DNA from 2 places in the Amycolatopsis ultiminotia genome. Region 2 is predicted to be linked to the other one. Evidence: riboswitches for the same ligand, from Rfam matches in the RefSeq annotation. Region 2 holds a riboswitch; the other holds the start of a gene.

Region 1 (7,452 bases), on a different contig from region 2:
TGCCGCTTGGCCGTTTCCGCGGGCTGCGCAAGCACATCACCGCGGGTGGTTCGCTGTACGCGGTGCTGCGGGAGCACTACGGAGTGGAGCTGGAACGCGCGGAGGAGACGATCGAGACCTCGCTCGCCGGCCCGCAGGAGGCGGAGATGCTCGGCTCGGACGTCGGCATGCCGGTACTGATGCTCACCCGGCATTCCTTCGCCACGGACGGGAAACCGGTCGAGTTCGCCCGCGCGGTCTACCGCGGGGACCGGTACAAGTTCGTCACCACGCTGCTGCCGTGACCGCTGCCCGGTGACCGTGGCCGACCGGTCCGGTATCCGCTGGGGCACCTCCGCGGCGCGCGGGGTGCTGTGCACGACCATCCTCGGCTCCGGCATGGCGATGCTCGACGGCACGATCGTGAACGTCGCGCTGCCCCGGATCGGCGAGCAGCTGCACGCCTCGGTGGCCGGTCTGCAGTGGATCCTGGACGGTTATCTGCTCGCGCTCGCCGCGCTGATCCTGGTGGCGGGCACGCTCGGCGACCGTTACGGGCGCCGCCGGGTCTACCTGGTCGGCGTCGTCTGGTTCGGGCTGGCGTCCGGGTTGTGCGCGGCGGCACCGTCGATCGAGCTGCTGGTGGTCTTCCGGATCCTGCAGGGCATCGGCGGCGCGTTGCTCACCCCCGGGTCGCTGGCCATCCTGCAGGCGTCCTTCTCCCGCGAGGACCGGGCGCGCGCGATCGGCGCGTGGTCCGGACTCGGCGGGCTCGCGTCCGCGGTCGGCCCGCTGCTCGGCGGGTTGCTCGTGCAGGCGTGGTCGTGGCGGCTGGCGTTCTTGATCAACCTGCCGCTGGCCGTGCTGGTGGTGCTGATGGCGCGCAGGTTCGTCCCCGAATCACGCGATCAGGCCGCCACCGGGCATCCGGACTACCGGGCCGCCGCGGTCGGGGCGGTCGGGCTCGCCGGGGTGACCGGTGCACTGGTCGAGGCTCCGGTACGGGGGATCGGCGATCCGGTCGTACTGGTCGCGCTCGTGGCCGGGGTGCTCGGGCTCGGCCTGTTCGTCCGGCTGCAGCACCATGCGACCGAACCACTGGTGCCACCGGCGTTGTTCCGGGACCGGACGTTCACGCTGTCCAATGCGCTCACCTTCGTGGTCTACGCGGCGCTCGGCGGCGTGCTGATGTTGCTGGTGCTGCAGTTGCAGGTTTCGCTGGGCTACTCGCCGACCCTGGCCGGGCTGGCCGGCCTGCCGATCACGATCCTGATGTTGCTGCTGTCCGGCCGTTCCGGGGCACTGGCCCAGCGGATCGGCCCGCGGGCACAGCTCGTGGCGGGTCCGATCGTGCTCGGTGCCGGGATGCTGTTGCTGACCAGGGTCGGACCGGGTTCGTCGTACCTCGGTTCGGTGCTGCCCGCGGTGGTCGTGTTCGGTCTCGGGCTGGCCGCCGTGGTGGCTCCGGTGACCGCCACGGTGCTCGCCGCGGCCCCGGACCGCTACGCCGGGGCCGCCTCCGGGGTCAACAACGCGATCGCCCGATCGGGTGGACTTCTGGCGGTCGCGGTGCTGCCCGCGGCGGCCGGTCTCACCGGTGCCGCCTATCGCGATCCGGCTGCGCTGACCGCAGGCTGGCGGACGGCACTGGTGATCTGCGCGGTACTGGCGGTGGCGGGCGGGCTCATCGCGCTGGGTATCCACAATGGCGTGTTCGGCGCCGCGGACCGGCCGGACGAGTCCCCGCATCCGGGTGACTGCCTGCACTGCGGGGTCGAAGGCCCGCCGACGCACGTCCACCCCGGCACCAGGCAGCGAGGGAGATGATCATGTCCGGCTACGGATTCGTCGGTACCGGGGAGATCACGGCCGCCATCGTGACCGGTCTCGACGGGGCCGATCCGGTGTACCTGTCGCCACGCGGCCGCGAAATCGGACAGGCGCTGGCCGAGCGGTTCCCGAACGTGCAGGTGTGCGGCAGCAACCAGGAGGTCCTCGACCGTGCGGAAACCGTCGTGCTGGCGGTGCGCCCGCAGGTGGTGCGTGCGGTGCTCGAAGAGCTGACCTTCGGGCCGCAGCACGTGGTGATCAGCGCGGTGGCCGCGGTGCGGCTGGATCGGCTGCGCGAGTGGGCCGCACCGGCCACCCGGGTGGTCCGGTCCATCCCGCTGCCGCAAGCCGAGCGGCGGCAGAGCCGCACTGTGGCGTATCCGGACGACGCCGCCGCGCGCCGGCTCTTCGAGCCGCTCGGCGGCCTTGTGGTGCCGGACGACGAGGCGGGACTGGAAGCGTTCAGCGCGGCGACCGCCACCTTCGCCGCGCACCTCGACTACCTCGCCACCATCGCGGGGTGGATGGGCGAGCACGGAGTCGATCCCGATGCGGCGTCCGCGTACCTCACCCACGTGTTCGGACAGCTCGGCCAGTCGCTGTCGGCGGGATCGGGTGCGCTCGCCGAGCTGACCGCCCGGCACACGACTCCGGGCGGAATCAACGAACAGCTGATGACCGACTTGCGCCGCGACGGCGTACCGGACACGGTGCGGCGTGCGCTCGACGCGGTGCTGGACCGGGTGCGCGGCTAGCTGCCACCGGGGTAGGCGAGCAGTTCCGGCGAGCGTGTCAGGAGAGTGTGCGCCATAGACCATCCATTGTGGACGGTCAACGTGGGCTCGCTCACGGATGAGCAACGCAGGGAGTTCTTCGCGCGACTTACTCGTTGAGACAGGCAGCGGTAACGGCCGGGAATCGAGCAGATCGGAATCATGGGCGAGGAGCACAAGGGCACGACGGAGCAGGCCACCAAGCGGGGTCTGCGGCCGGCCTCGGTGGCCGCCGCGGCACTCGCCGCGGTGACTGCGGCGTTGCTGGGTTCGACGCTTGGCGTCGCAGGGACGGTGGTGGGCGCCGGGCTGGCGAGTGTGATCACCACCGTCGGCGGTGAGCTGTACCTGCGTTCGCTGCAGCGCACGCGCGACGCCGCGAAGAAGGCACGCGACAAGCTCGCCACGGCTGGGCAGCGACGTACCCAGGGCGGGCTGCGGCCGGTCAGCGATCCACGGGACGCGCCGACGGTGTACCTGTCCACGGATCTGTCGGAGATGCCGACGGTGCGCATTTCGAAGCTCCAGCCGGGGGAGTCACCCGAGGAGCAACCGGAGGAGCAACCGGAGGCCGAGGAAAGCTTCGGTGCCAAACTCCGCAAGCTGCGCTGGCCGTTGATCATCGGTTCCAGCGTGGTCGCGTTCGCGGCGGCACTGGCCGTGCTGTTCACCCTCGACGGGGTCAGCAACGGAGGGGTGAACACCGGGCTGCTCCCGCAGCGGGACACGAGCCAGCAGGATCGTCAGCAGGACGACCAGCCCACCCAGACGCAGGACGTGCCGACGCCGACCGAGACGCCGTCGGACACGCCGAGCACGGCGCCCTCGACCACGACCACCACCGTCGGGCCGACCACGACCACGTCGCCGACCACGGAAAACCAGGCGCCGCCGTCGAGCACCGGTTCTTCGGCGCCGTCGACCACGCAGAGCCAGCCGGAGTCGAAGGCCCCGGTGCAGCCGAACGCGACCCCGTGAGACTCAGCCGAGCCGGGCGCGCAGCGCCTGTGCGGCGGCCTTCGGGTCGTCGGCCCCGGTGAGCGCACGGACCACGACGATCCGGGACGCTCCGGCGTCGAGCACAGCGGGCAGCCGCTCCTGATCGATGCCGCCGATGGCGAACCACGGCCGGGCAGTGGCGCTTGCCGCGGTCGTGCGCACCAGGTCCAGACCGGGTGCGTGGCGGCCCGGTTTGGTCGGCGTCGGCCAGCACGGGCCGGTGCAGAAGTAGTCCACGCCGTCCTCGGCGGCGGCCGCGGCGGCCTGTTCGGCCGAATGGGTGGAACGGCCGATGACCACGTCGTCGCCGAGGACGCGCCGGGCCAACGGCACCGGGAGGTCGTCCTGCCCCAGGTGCAGCACGTCGGCGCCGACCGCGAGCGCGACGTCCGCGCGGTCGTTCACCGACAGCAGCGCACCGTGGCGCGTGCACGCTTCGGCCAGCACTTCGAGCGCGGCGATCTCCTGCTTGGCCTCGAGCGGGGCGCCATCGGACTTGTCCCGCAGCTGCACGATGTCGACGCCGCCGGCGAGTACCGCGTCGGCGAATTCGGCGAGGTCACCACGGTCGGTGCGGGCGTCGGTGCACAGGTACAGCCGGGCGTCGGCGAGCCGGGCACGGATCTGGTCTCCGGACAGGGCGGGCATGGCGGCGACGTTACCCGCGCGCTACGGTGGAGTGGTCCGCACGGGAGCCCGAGGCACGGGCTGAGAGGGAGCTGCCGCTCCGACCGTGGAACCTGATCCGGGTCATGCCGGCGCAGGGAGCGTGAGTACGAAAGTGAGTTCCGAGCACACAATTGCGACCGTCGTCGGCGGCGGGGTCATCGGGTTGTCGGTCGCCTGGCGTGCCGCGGCCGCCGGGTGGCCGGTGCGGTTGCTCGATCCGGAACCGGTACGCGGTGGTGCCTCGTGGCTGGCCGGCGGCATGCTGGCGCCGGTCACCGAGGCGTGGCCGGGGGAAGAGGACGTGCTCCGGCTGGGTGAGGAGTCGTTGCGGCGGTGGCCGCAGTTCGCGCGGGACCTGTCGGCGGCGGGTATCGATCCCGGGCTGGCCGGGCACGGCACGATCGTGCTCGCGTTCGATTCCGCGGACGCCGGGCACCTCGAGATCCTGGCCGGGCATCTGCGTTCGCTCGGCCGTGCCGTGGAATCGCTGACCAGCCGCGAAGCTCGCCGGCTGGCGCCCGGGATCGGCGCGGTCCGGGGTGGGCTGCACGTGCCGGGAGATCTGGCCGTGGACAACCGGAAGCTGCTCACCGCGCTCGCCGAGGCCGGGGCACAGCAGGGCGTGGAATTCCGCCGCGAGCGGCTGGCGAGCCTCGACGACGTGCCAGGTCCGGTCGTGCTCGCGGCAGGGGCTTGGACCGGACAACTGCATCCGTCGCTGGCGCAGGCGGTGCGCCCGTTGAAGGGGGAAATCCTGCGGTTGCGGCCTCGGCGTGGCTGTCTGCCGCCTCCGCCGCACACCGTGCGCGCGATCGTCGAAGGGCGGCCGATCTACCTCGTGCCGCGTGCAGACGGTGAGCTGGTGCTCGGCGCGACGCAGTACGAAGCGGGCTTCGACCAGGCCGTGACCGCGCGCGGCGTACGCGAGTTGCTTGAGGGCGCGGAGCGGATCCTGCCGGGCATCACGGAGTACGAGCTAGTGGAGACGGCCGCCGGCCTGCGGGCGGGAAGCCGGGACGCGCTGCCGTACGTCGGCGAAGTCGGCGAAGGCGTATACGTCGCGACTGGCCACCACCGCAACGGGCTGTTGATGGCGCCGGTGACCGCAGACGCGGTGCTGGCGTGGCTGGCCGGCGAAGCGCCGCCGGCGGAGATCGCCGCGGCGTCGCCCGCTCGTCTGGAGAAGGAGCGAGTCTGAATGGAGCTCAAGATCAACGGTCAGTGGCAGGAGTTCCCCGACGGGAGCACCGTGTCCGAGGTGCTCGACGCGGTCGGGGCCACCCGGCAGGGGGTGGCTGTCGCGGTGAACGGCGAGGTCGTGCGCCGCGGTGACTGGGCCGCTTCCGTCGTGCCGAAGGGCGCGAGCATCGACGTGCTGACCGCAGTGCAGGGAGGCTGATCGTGGACGATCTCGTCATCGGGGGACACAAGTTCTCCTCGCGGCTGATCATCGGCACCGGTGGTGCGGCGAACCTCGAGGTGCTGGAGCGCTCACTGCTCGCGTCCGGCACCCAACTCACCACGGTCGCTCTGCGCCGGGCCGACGCCGAGGGCGGCTCCGGCGTGCTGGAACTGGTGCGGCGCTTGGACATCGAGCTGTTGCCGAACACCGCGGGCTGCCGGACCGCGGCCGAGGCGGTGCTCACCGCGCAGCTGGCGCGCGAGGCGCTGGACACGGATCTGGTGAAGCTGGAAGTGCACGCGGACGACCGCACCCTGCTGCCCGACCCGCTCGAAACGCTGGAGGCGGCCGAGCGGCTGGTGGCCGACGGGTTCACCGTGTTCGCCTACACCAACGACGATCCGGTGCTGGCCCTGCGGCTGGAGGAGGCAGGCTGCGCCGCGGTGATGCCGCTCGGCGCGCCGATCGGCACCGGTCTCGGCATCCGCAACCCGCACAACATCGAGCTCATCGTGGCGCGCGCGTCGGTCCCGGTGGTGCTCGACGCAGGCATCGGCACGGCGTCCGACGCGGCACTGGCGATGGAACTCGGCTGCGACGCGGTACTGCTTTCGACCGCGGTGACCCGCGCGGCGGACCCGGAACGCATGGCGTCCGCGATGCGCTCCGCGGTGGAGGCGGGATACCTGGCCCGCGGAGCAGGCCGCGTCCCGCAACGGTTCTGGGCACAGGCATCCAGCCCGCCCCGCTAGATCTCGACGACGATCTTGCCGCGCACTCCGCCGTTTTCCAGTGCGCGGTGCGCGTCGGCGATTTCCGCGAGCGGGAACACGCGGTCGACCTTCGGCCGGACTGCGCCGGTGCGCACCAGCCTGCCCAGTTCGGCCAGCAGCGGGGACCGTGGGCTGCCGCTGAAGGCGTACACCGGCCGGGTGCGGCGCAGGGAGTGCGCCGCGATCCAGCCCACCGAACGGGCCAGGTGCGCGGTGTCGAACGAGATCGCCACCATCCGCCCGCGCGGAGTGAGCAGCCGGTGGAAGGCGGGCATACCGGTGCCGACCGTGTCCAGGACGACGTCGAACCGGCCGAGGTCGCCGGGCGCGCGGTAGTCGATCGCCTCGTCCGCGCCGAGTTCCTTCGCCAGATCCAGGTTCGCGGCACTGGCCAGCCCGGTGACGTGCGCGCCCATTTCCTTCCCGAGCTGCACCGCGACGTAGCCGACCCCACCGGTCGCGCCGCGGACCAGCAGCCGTTCGCCGGGTGCAAGGGCAGCCTTGTCTCGGAACGCGGTGATCGCGGTGGTGCCGGCCAGCAGTGCGACGGCTGATGCGAAGTCCACACCGTCCGGCAGGTGGTCGAGCCGGTCGGCCGCCACCGCGACGTACTCGGCCGCGGTACCCGTGCGACGGCCGAGGAGCCCCCACACACGGTCACCGACGGCGAACCGGCTGGAGCCGGGCTCGACGACCTCCCCGGCAAGGTCGACCCCGACCCGCTTGGGAAACCGGTTGCCAGTGAGCGGGCGCAGGTGCCCGGCTCGCATCGACAGCTCACCGCCGTTGACCGAGACCGCGCGCACCCGCACCAGCACCTCGCCCGCTCCGGCGGTGGGCCGCGGGCCAGTGGTTTCGTGCAGTACACCGGCATCGCCGTACCGGTCGTAAGCGGCGAACCGCATTGAAGTGGATGCCATGTGCCATTTCTATCCGGAAAAGCGGACGGGGTCATCCACTTCAGTCGAAGTGAGACATACCCGCAGGTGGTCGCCTCAGTTGGCAGCCGGACGGGATCTCGAACAGG
Region 2 (7,452 bases):
ATCGGCGAACTGCACGCGGAGGGCGTGACCGTGGTGGTGTCGTCGCATCTGCTGGCCGAGGTGGAGGCGACCTGCACACACGTAGCGGTGCTGCAGTCGGGCACCGTGGTCGCGCAGGGCGAACTTGCCGAACTGCTGGAATCGGGCAACGCGGCACTGCTGGTCCGCACCCCGGACGCCGAACTGGCGCTGGAAACCTTGCGGGAGAACCGGATCGGTGCCCGGCTGACCCCGGACGGCGTCCGCGCCGACCTCACCGCCACGCCGTCGCCACGAGTGCTGCAAGTCCTCGTGCAAGCCGGCGTCGAGGTGCACGAAGCAACCAGGGCACGGACCGGCCTGGAAGACCTGTTCGCCCGCCTCACCGAAGGGGGATCGGAAGCAGGCAGCGACGACGAGGGGGACTCATGAGCACCGCCGATGCACTTTCTCCCGCAGGAGGCGACGTCAACACCGCCGATGCACTCCCTACCGCAGAAGGCGCCATAAACACCGCCGACGCACTCCCTCCCGTGGAGGCGTCATGAGCACCGCCGACGTGCTCCCTCCCGCGGGAGGCCGCGTCAACACCGCGACGCTCACCGCGCCGGTGAGCCGTACCGGGCACGACACCGTGCCGTTGCCGCGGCTGATCGCGGCGGAGCTGCGCTGGATTTTCCGCAGGCCGCGCACGCTGGCCGTGCTGGGGCTGCTGGCACTGGTGCCGATCGTGATCGGCATCGGGCTCACGCTGGTCGGCCAGAACTCGTCCGGCCCCGGTGGGGGCGACGCGAGCGCGGCGCTGCTGTCGTCCGCGGTGAACAACGCCTTCGTGCTGCCGATCGCGGCGATGGTGATGACACTGACGCTGTTGCTGCCGCTCGCGTCGGCCATGGCCGGTGCGGACGCGATCGCCGGTGAGGCAGCGCACGGCACGCTGCGCGGCTGGCTGGTCGCACCGGTGAGCCGGGGCAGGCTGCTGACGGTGAAGGCGATCGGCGTGGCGATCGTGTCGGTGGTCGCGGTGCTCGGGATGTGCGTGACCGGGGTGGTCACCGGCCTGATCCTCAACGGTACCGATTCACTGTTCACCTTGTCGGGCACCACGTTGTCGCTCGGCGGGGCACTGGTGCGCATCCTGGTCGTGGCAGGCTGGATCGTGCTGCAGATGTGGGCGGTCGGCGCGGTCGCGCTGGCCGTGTCGAGCTGGACCGAACACCCGATGCTCGTGGTCGCCTCGGTGCTGGCCGGCAACATCGTGTTCACCATCCTCGGCTTCCTGACGTCGCTGGACTGGCTGCACCCGTTCCTGCTCACGCAGAACTGGACGGAGGCGCCGACCGAGGTACTGCAGGACCCGATGTCCTCGACGATGCTCGGCGAGGGTGCGCTGCGTGCGGTCTGCTACCTCGTGGTCGGCCTCTCGGTGGCCTACGGCAGGCTCGCCACCCGCGACGGCTGATCGCCCAGAACCGCCAGAACCGCCCAGGGCCGCTCAGCCGAGCACGGCGATCCCGTCCGGATCCGGAACCAGCCGGACGGGATCGCCTGCCCGCAGATCCCGCCCGGCCGGCGCTACCGCGTCCATTGTGGACTCTTCCCGTCGGACGACGAGACGCAGGTGGTCGCGCCTGCGCACGGCCGCGACGACCTCGCCCGGCACGCCTTCCCCGGCCACCCGCAGCCCGTGCGGGCGCAGGCCCAGCCGGACCGGCCCGTCCGCGGTACCGGGCAGCTCGACGGCACCGAGTTCGGTGTGCACCACCCCGCCGTCGGCGGTACCGGCCAGGAACGTGGTGACGCCGAGGAAACGGGCCACCGATTCGTCGGCCGGATGCTGCCACACCGATCGAACGGCGCCCTCCTGCCGGATCTCGCCTTCGTCGAGCACCGCCACCCGGTCGGCGAGGGTGAACGCCTCCTCCTGATCGTGCGTCACCAGCAGCGCGGTGATCTTGCTGCGCCGCAACAGGTCCGCCAGATCGAACGCCAGTTGCTCGCGCAGCCCCGCGTCGAGTCCGGACAACGGCTCGTCGAGCAGCAGCAGCCGGGGCTTCGGGGCCAGCGCGCGGGCCAGCGCGACCCGCTGGGCCTGTCCGCCGGACAGTTCGGTGACCCGCCTGCGTTCGAATCCGGCCAGCCCCACCAGGTGCAGCAGTTCGGTGACCCGTTCCGCGTGCTGTGCACGGGCAACGCCGTGCATGCGCAGGCCGAAGGCGATGTTCGCGGCGACGTCGCGGTGCGGGAACAGCTGACCGTCCTGGAAAACCAGGCCGAAGCCCCGTTTGTGCACCGGGACCGCGGCGAGGTCGGCGCCGTCCCAGGAAACCGTCCCCGAGGACACCGGTTCCAGTCCGGTGATCGCCCGCAGCAAGGTCGACTTTCCCGAGCCGGACGGTCCGAGCAGCGCGAGCACCTCACCGTCGGCGAGGTCGAGCCTGGCGTCGCGCACCGCGGCGAAGGTTCCATAGTGGACGGTGACGTCCCGTACCGAAAGCGCCATCAGAACTCCCCGACCGAACCGAACCGGTCGATCAGCACGACGGCCGCCACGGTCACCAGCATCAGCAGGGCACACGAGGCGTAGGCCATCTGGTTGTTCAGCTCCCCCGGCCTGCCGATCAGCGTGGCGACCGCGACCGGCAGCGTCGGTGCGTCCGGACGGGCGAGGAAGCTCGTCGCGCCGAACTCGCCGAGCGCGACCACGAAGCCGAATCCGGCGGCGGCCACCAGTGAGCGCGCGGCCAGCGGCAGATCGATCTCCCGCCACACCCGCAGCGGACCCGCGCCCAGCGTCGCCGCGGCCTGGCGCAGCCGTTCGTCGATCGCACGCAGCACCGGCAGGATCATCCGCACCACCAGCGGGATGATCACCAGCGCCTGTGCCAGCGGCACCAGCATCGGCGAGGTGCGCAGGTCACCGGGCAACGCGTCGAGCGTCACGAGGTAGCCGAATCCGACGGTCACCGCGGAAACCCCCAGCGGCAGCATCAACGCGGCGTCCATCGTCTCGCCCGTCCCGCGGGCGAACCGCCCCGGCGAACGGCGCAGCGCCACCAGCACCACGCTGGCGATCACCCCGATCGCCAGCGCGAGCAGCGTGGCGTCGGTGGCCGCGGCGAGCGAGTTCTGCGCCGCGACCCAGCCGGTCACCTGCAGTGCGCCGTCCACACCGGTGCTCGACAGTGCGCGATACCCGGCGAAGCTCCATCCGTCCGGAGTGGACACCGACGCCACGAGCAATGCGACGATCGGCGTCAGCAGCAACCCGAGCACCACCACCGCGGCGGCAACCACCGACCACTGCCCGCCACCCGGCCGACGCGCGGTGACCCGGGCAGACCGCAGCCGTTCGGCGTTCTCCCGGCGCCGCCGGGCGACCGCGCCGAGCGCGAGAGCGGCGATCACGGCGGCGAACTGGAGCAACGACAGCGCGGCCGCTCCGGAGAGATCCAGCAAATCGACGGTACGCAGGTAGATCTCGGTCTCCAAGGTGCGGTAGTTCCCGCCACCGAGGATCAGCACCACACCGAAACTGGTGGCGCAGAAGAGAAACACCACCGCGGCGGCGGAGGCGACCGCAGGCGCCAGCGCGGGCAGCGTGACCGTGCGGAACGCCCGCCACGGCGAGGCACCCAGCGCCCGCGCGGCTTCGGTGGCCCGCGGGTCCAGGTGCGCCCACAGCCCCGAGACGGTCCGTGCGACCACGGCGACGTTGAAGAACGCGTTGGCCAGTACCAGCGCCGGCACGCCACCGTCCGGCCACAGCGCGCGGAACGCGAGCCCGACGACCACCGTCGGCAGCACGAACGGGACCAGCACGATGGTCCGGGCCAGTCCGACCCCGGGCAGCCGCACCCTGGCCAGCAGGTACGCCACCGGCAGTCCGGCGAGCACCGCGACCACGGTGGAAGCGGCGGCGCTGCCGACGGTGAACCCGGCGAGCCGCCAGGTCTGCGGGTCGCCGAGCACGGTGTCCACGCCACCGGCGGAGAAGCCGCGGCCGATGATCGCCACCACCGGCCAGGCGAAGAACACCAGCAGGAAGGCGACCGGCAGCAGGCCGAGCAGGGTCAGCCCGGCGGTGCGGGCAGTCCTCACGCCCCCATGAGCGAACGCCATGCACCGATCCACTTCTCCCGGCCGGCCTGGATCTTCTCGGCTGCCATGGTGGCCGGGTCCGACGGCTGCGGTGCCACGGCGGTCCAGCCGGCAGGCAGCTCGACGCCCTGGCGCGCGGGGTAGACGTACATGTTCGGCGCGACGGTGGCCTGGAACTGCTGCGAGAGCAGGAAGTCGACCACCTTCTGCGCTTGCGGCACCTGTTTGCCACCGGCCAGCACCCCGGCGTACTCGACCTGCCGGAAACACGTGTCGAGCAGTGCCTTGGTCCGCGGCTTGCCGTCTTCGCCGAGCTCCGCGGCAGGCGAAGAGGCATAGGAGACCACGATCGGGCGCTGGCCCTTGCCCGACGAACCGGAGAAGTCCTTGCTGTAGGCCTCCTCCCAGCCGCTGTCGACCTTGAGCCCGTTGGCCTTGAGCCGGTTCCAGTAGTCCGGCCAGCCCGATTCGCCGTACTTCGCGACCGTGCCGAGCAGGAAGGCCAGGCCGGGGGAAGCGGTGGCCGGGCTCTCGGCGACCATCAGGTCCTTGTACTGGGGGTCGGCCAGATCGTCATACGACGTCGGAGCCGGAACGCCCTTCGCCGCGAAATAGCCGGTGTCCACGTTCACGCAGACGTCGCCGAGGTCGACGGCGGCGAGCCGGTGCTCCGGGTCCACCGAATACCGCTGCGGGCCCCGGTCGGACTCGGGGCTCGTGTAGGACTGGAACACGCCTTCACCGAGCGCACGGGAGGCGAACGTGCTGTCGACGCCGTATGCGACGTCGCCGATCGGGTTGCCCTTGGTCAGCACCAGCTTGTTGGTCAGCGCCCCGGCGTCGCCGGACTTGACGATCTTGAGCGTGATGCCGGACTGGCGCTGAAAGGCGTCGAGCACGTCCTGCGGCGCGGCGAACGAATCGTGGGTGACCAGCGTGACGGTCGGATTCTGCTGGTCGGAATCCGCCGAGCCGCCGGAGCTCCCGCCGGACAGCGAACAGGCACTCGCCAGCACTGCGACCGTGCCGAGGCCCAGCACCGTACGTGCGGTCCGCGGAATCATCTGCCCTCCTGCACTAAGCCGGACAAGGAGAGCGGTAGGCCTCCCTGCGCCGGCATTACCCGGAATCAGGTGCGAACGGTCGCGGACCGGTAGCGCCCGCCTCTCAGTCCGGCGTGCCGGACTCCCGTGGCAACTTCGCAGCGTAGCCGACACCATGGAGTGATGACGAAACTCCTGAGCAACACCGCGGCCGACGAGGCACTGACCACCCTGTCCGGCTGGCATCGCGCGGACGACACCATCGTCCGCACCGCCGAGCTCTCCTCGTTCCCGGCGGCGATCGAGGTGGTCGACCGGGTGGCCGAGCTCGCCGAGGCGGCCGAGCACCACCCGGACATCGACATCCGCTGGCGGACGTTGACCTTCCGGCTGAGTACCCACTCCGAGGGCGGTCTCACGGAGAAGGACTTCGCACTCGCGCGGCAGATCGACGAGGTGCTGGCGTCCCGCTGATCAGCTGTGACCTCTGCTACCACGGCAACACGAACGACCTCCCGGTGCGTCACCCAGGCAAAGCGGACCGCACGTTCAGGAGGATCGGAAATGCTGCAGGCGATCGTGGTGGGCACGGTGTCGTTCGGCCTGATGGTGGCCGTCGCGGGTGGGGTGCTCTGGCACACCGTACGCAATCGGCGTGATCTCGAGCACAGGCAGTAACACCGGGCATGATCAAGGCGCTAACCCTGCGGAATCGTCACTTCACGCCCGAGGACACGCCATGAACAGCTCCTCCGCCCAGGTCACCGTCTCCCAGCACGCCTGGATCGCGGTATTTTCCACGGCCCTCACCTTGACTGCGATCGTGGTGCTCGGCCTGCTCGGCTGATCACCCCCGCCCCTCGCTCACGGTGAAGGGGGCTTCCAGGATCCTGGAAGCCCCCTTCACCGCCGAAGGTTCCGGTCGCCGTCAGGCGTGACCGGTCCGCGTTGCGCCCACTGCCGCGACCACGTTGCTCGTCGGCCGAATAGATTCCTTCAGCCCGCACCGTGCCTCATACGGCGAACATCGGTTCCCGCGCCCCAGTTCGTTCTCGAACCGATTTCGCGGTATTCGTTCTCAGTACCGCGCCTGGTCGTATTTGAACGAGTCAAAGTCGTTGAAGGTGTTCACGGCCGTGTTACCTGCCGCCTCCGTGGTTCCCCGCGCGCCGACCCGCTCTTCGAACTTGTTGCCCTGCTCTTTCCTGATCCGCAGGACAAACTGCGTACCGGTCGAAGCCTGCGTGGTCACGCACGCGGCACCGGCGACGGTCCAATCGGTGTTGTGACCGTCGACCTCCACCCGCACCTTGTAAGCCGTGGTGGTGTTGCACAGCCGGAACTCCGCCGAAGCAGCCTCCGCCACCGAGGTCGTCCCCACCATGGCAAGCACACTGAGCCCCAGTGCGGCAGCCGTCGTGATGAACGCCGGTGCGCCCCTTCCTGCTGACTTCATGTCGAGCCACTCCTCCGCGTGATGTTCGGTCGTCCGAATTCAGTGAAGGGAGCTTCGCGGCGAATGGAGTAACCCGGCAACAACCTTGGCCCGCCTTTTGCCCCTCCAGGTCACGAAGTCTGCCCCGCACCTCGCTCACCCGCTGAAATGGATCAAGATGCGGCACGACGCCGAGGCGTTCAGCCCGCACACGCACCCGCCGAACCCCGGCTCGAATCCCCCGACAGACGACCGCGACACCTTCCTCGCCCCGCCTGGCGGCGATGGTCCTGACACCGGCAGCGCCGATCCGCCGGACCAGCGCCGGCAGTCAGACGTTGAAGCGGAACTCCACCACGTCACCGTCGGACATCACGTAGTCCTTGCCTTCCATCCGGACCTTTCCGGCGGCTCGGGCTGCGGCCATCGAGCCCGCTGCGATCAGGTCGTCGTAGGAGACGATCTCGGCCTTGATGAAGCCGCGTTCGAAGTCGGTGTGGATGACGCCCGCGGCCTGCGGGGCGGTGGCGCCCTGCGGAACGGTCCAGGCACGCGATTCCTTGGGGCCCGCGGTGAGGTAGGTCTGCAGGCCGAGGGTGTGGAATCCGGCGCGGGCCAGCGCGTTCAGGCCCGGCTCCGGCTGACCGACGGATTCCAGCAGCTCGCGCACGGATTCCTCGTCGTCCAGTTCGAGCAGTTCGGCCTCCACCTTCGCGTCGAGGAACACCGCGTCGGCGGGCGCGACCAGTTTCGTCAGCTCCGCGCGGCGCGCCTCGTCGGTGAGCACGGGCTCGTCGGCGTTGAAGACGTAGAGGAACGGCTTCGTCGTGAGCAGGCTCAGTTCCCGCAGCGCTTCGGTGTCGATCTCCTTCTGCGACTGGAACAGCGTGCGCC

The links. A riboswitch is a leader RNA that binds a small molecule or an ion and turns the genes downstream of it on or off. The one in region 2 is predicted to bind thiamine pyrophosphate.
Region 1: linked by a shared signal. The riboswitch ahead of thiO (glycine oxidase ThiO) and the one ahead of ABD793_RS31870 (thiamine ABC transporter substrate-binding protein) in region 2 are both predicted to bind thiamine pyrophosphate.

The regions. Positions count from the first base shown of each region.
Region 1 covers NZ_BAAAZN010000009.1:115,509-122,960, reverse strand. The annotation lists gene ABD793_RS21630 (GntR family transcriptional regulator) at 1-284, shown strand, start outside; gene ABD793_RS21625 (MFS transporter) at 295-1,806, shown strand; gene ABD793_RS21620 (NAD(P)-binding domain-containing protein) at 1,809-2,564, shown strand; gene ABD793_RS21615 (hypothetical protein) at 2,745-3,560, shown strand; gene thiE (thiamine phosphate synthase) at 3,564-4,229, opposite strand; TPP riboswitch at 4,260-4,365, shown strand; gene thiO (glycine oxidase ThiO) at 4,351-5,448, shown strand; gene thiS (sulfur carrier protein ThiS) at 5,449-5,649, shown strand; gene thiG (thiazole synthase) at 5,652-6,404, shown strand; gene ABD793_RS21590 (NAD(P)-dependent alcohol dehydrogenase) at 6,401-7,345, opposite strand.
Region 2 covers NZ_BAAAZN010000017.1:108,500-115,951, reverse strand. The annotation lists gene ABD793_RS31890 (ABC transporter ATP-binding protein) at 1-411, shown strand, start outside; gene ABD793_RS31885 (ABC transporter permease) at 524-1,441, shown strand; gene ABD793_RS31880 (ABC transporter ATP-binding protein) at 1,475-2,482, opposite strand; gene ABD793_RS31875 (ABC transporter permease) at 2,482-4,101, opposite strand; gene ABD793_RS31870 (thiamine ABC transporter substrate-binding protein) at 4,077-5,144, opposite strand; TPP riboswitch at 5,169-5,282, opposite strand; gene ABD793_RS31865 (4a-hydroxytetrahydrobiopterin dehydratase) at 5,307-5,597, shown strand; gene ABD793_RS31860 (hypothetical protein) at 6,202-6,507, opposite strand; gene ychF (redox-regulated ATPase YchF) at 6,890-7,452, opposite strand, start outside.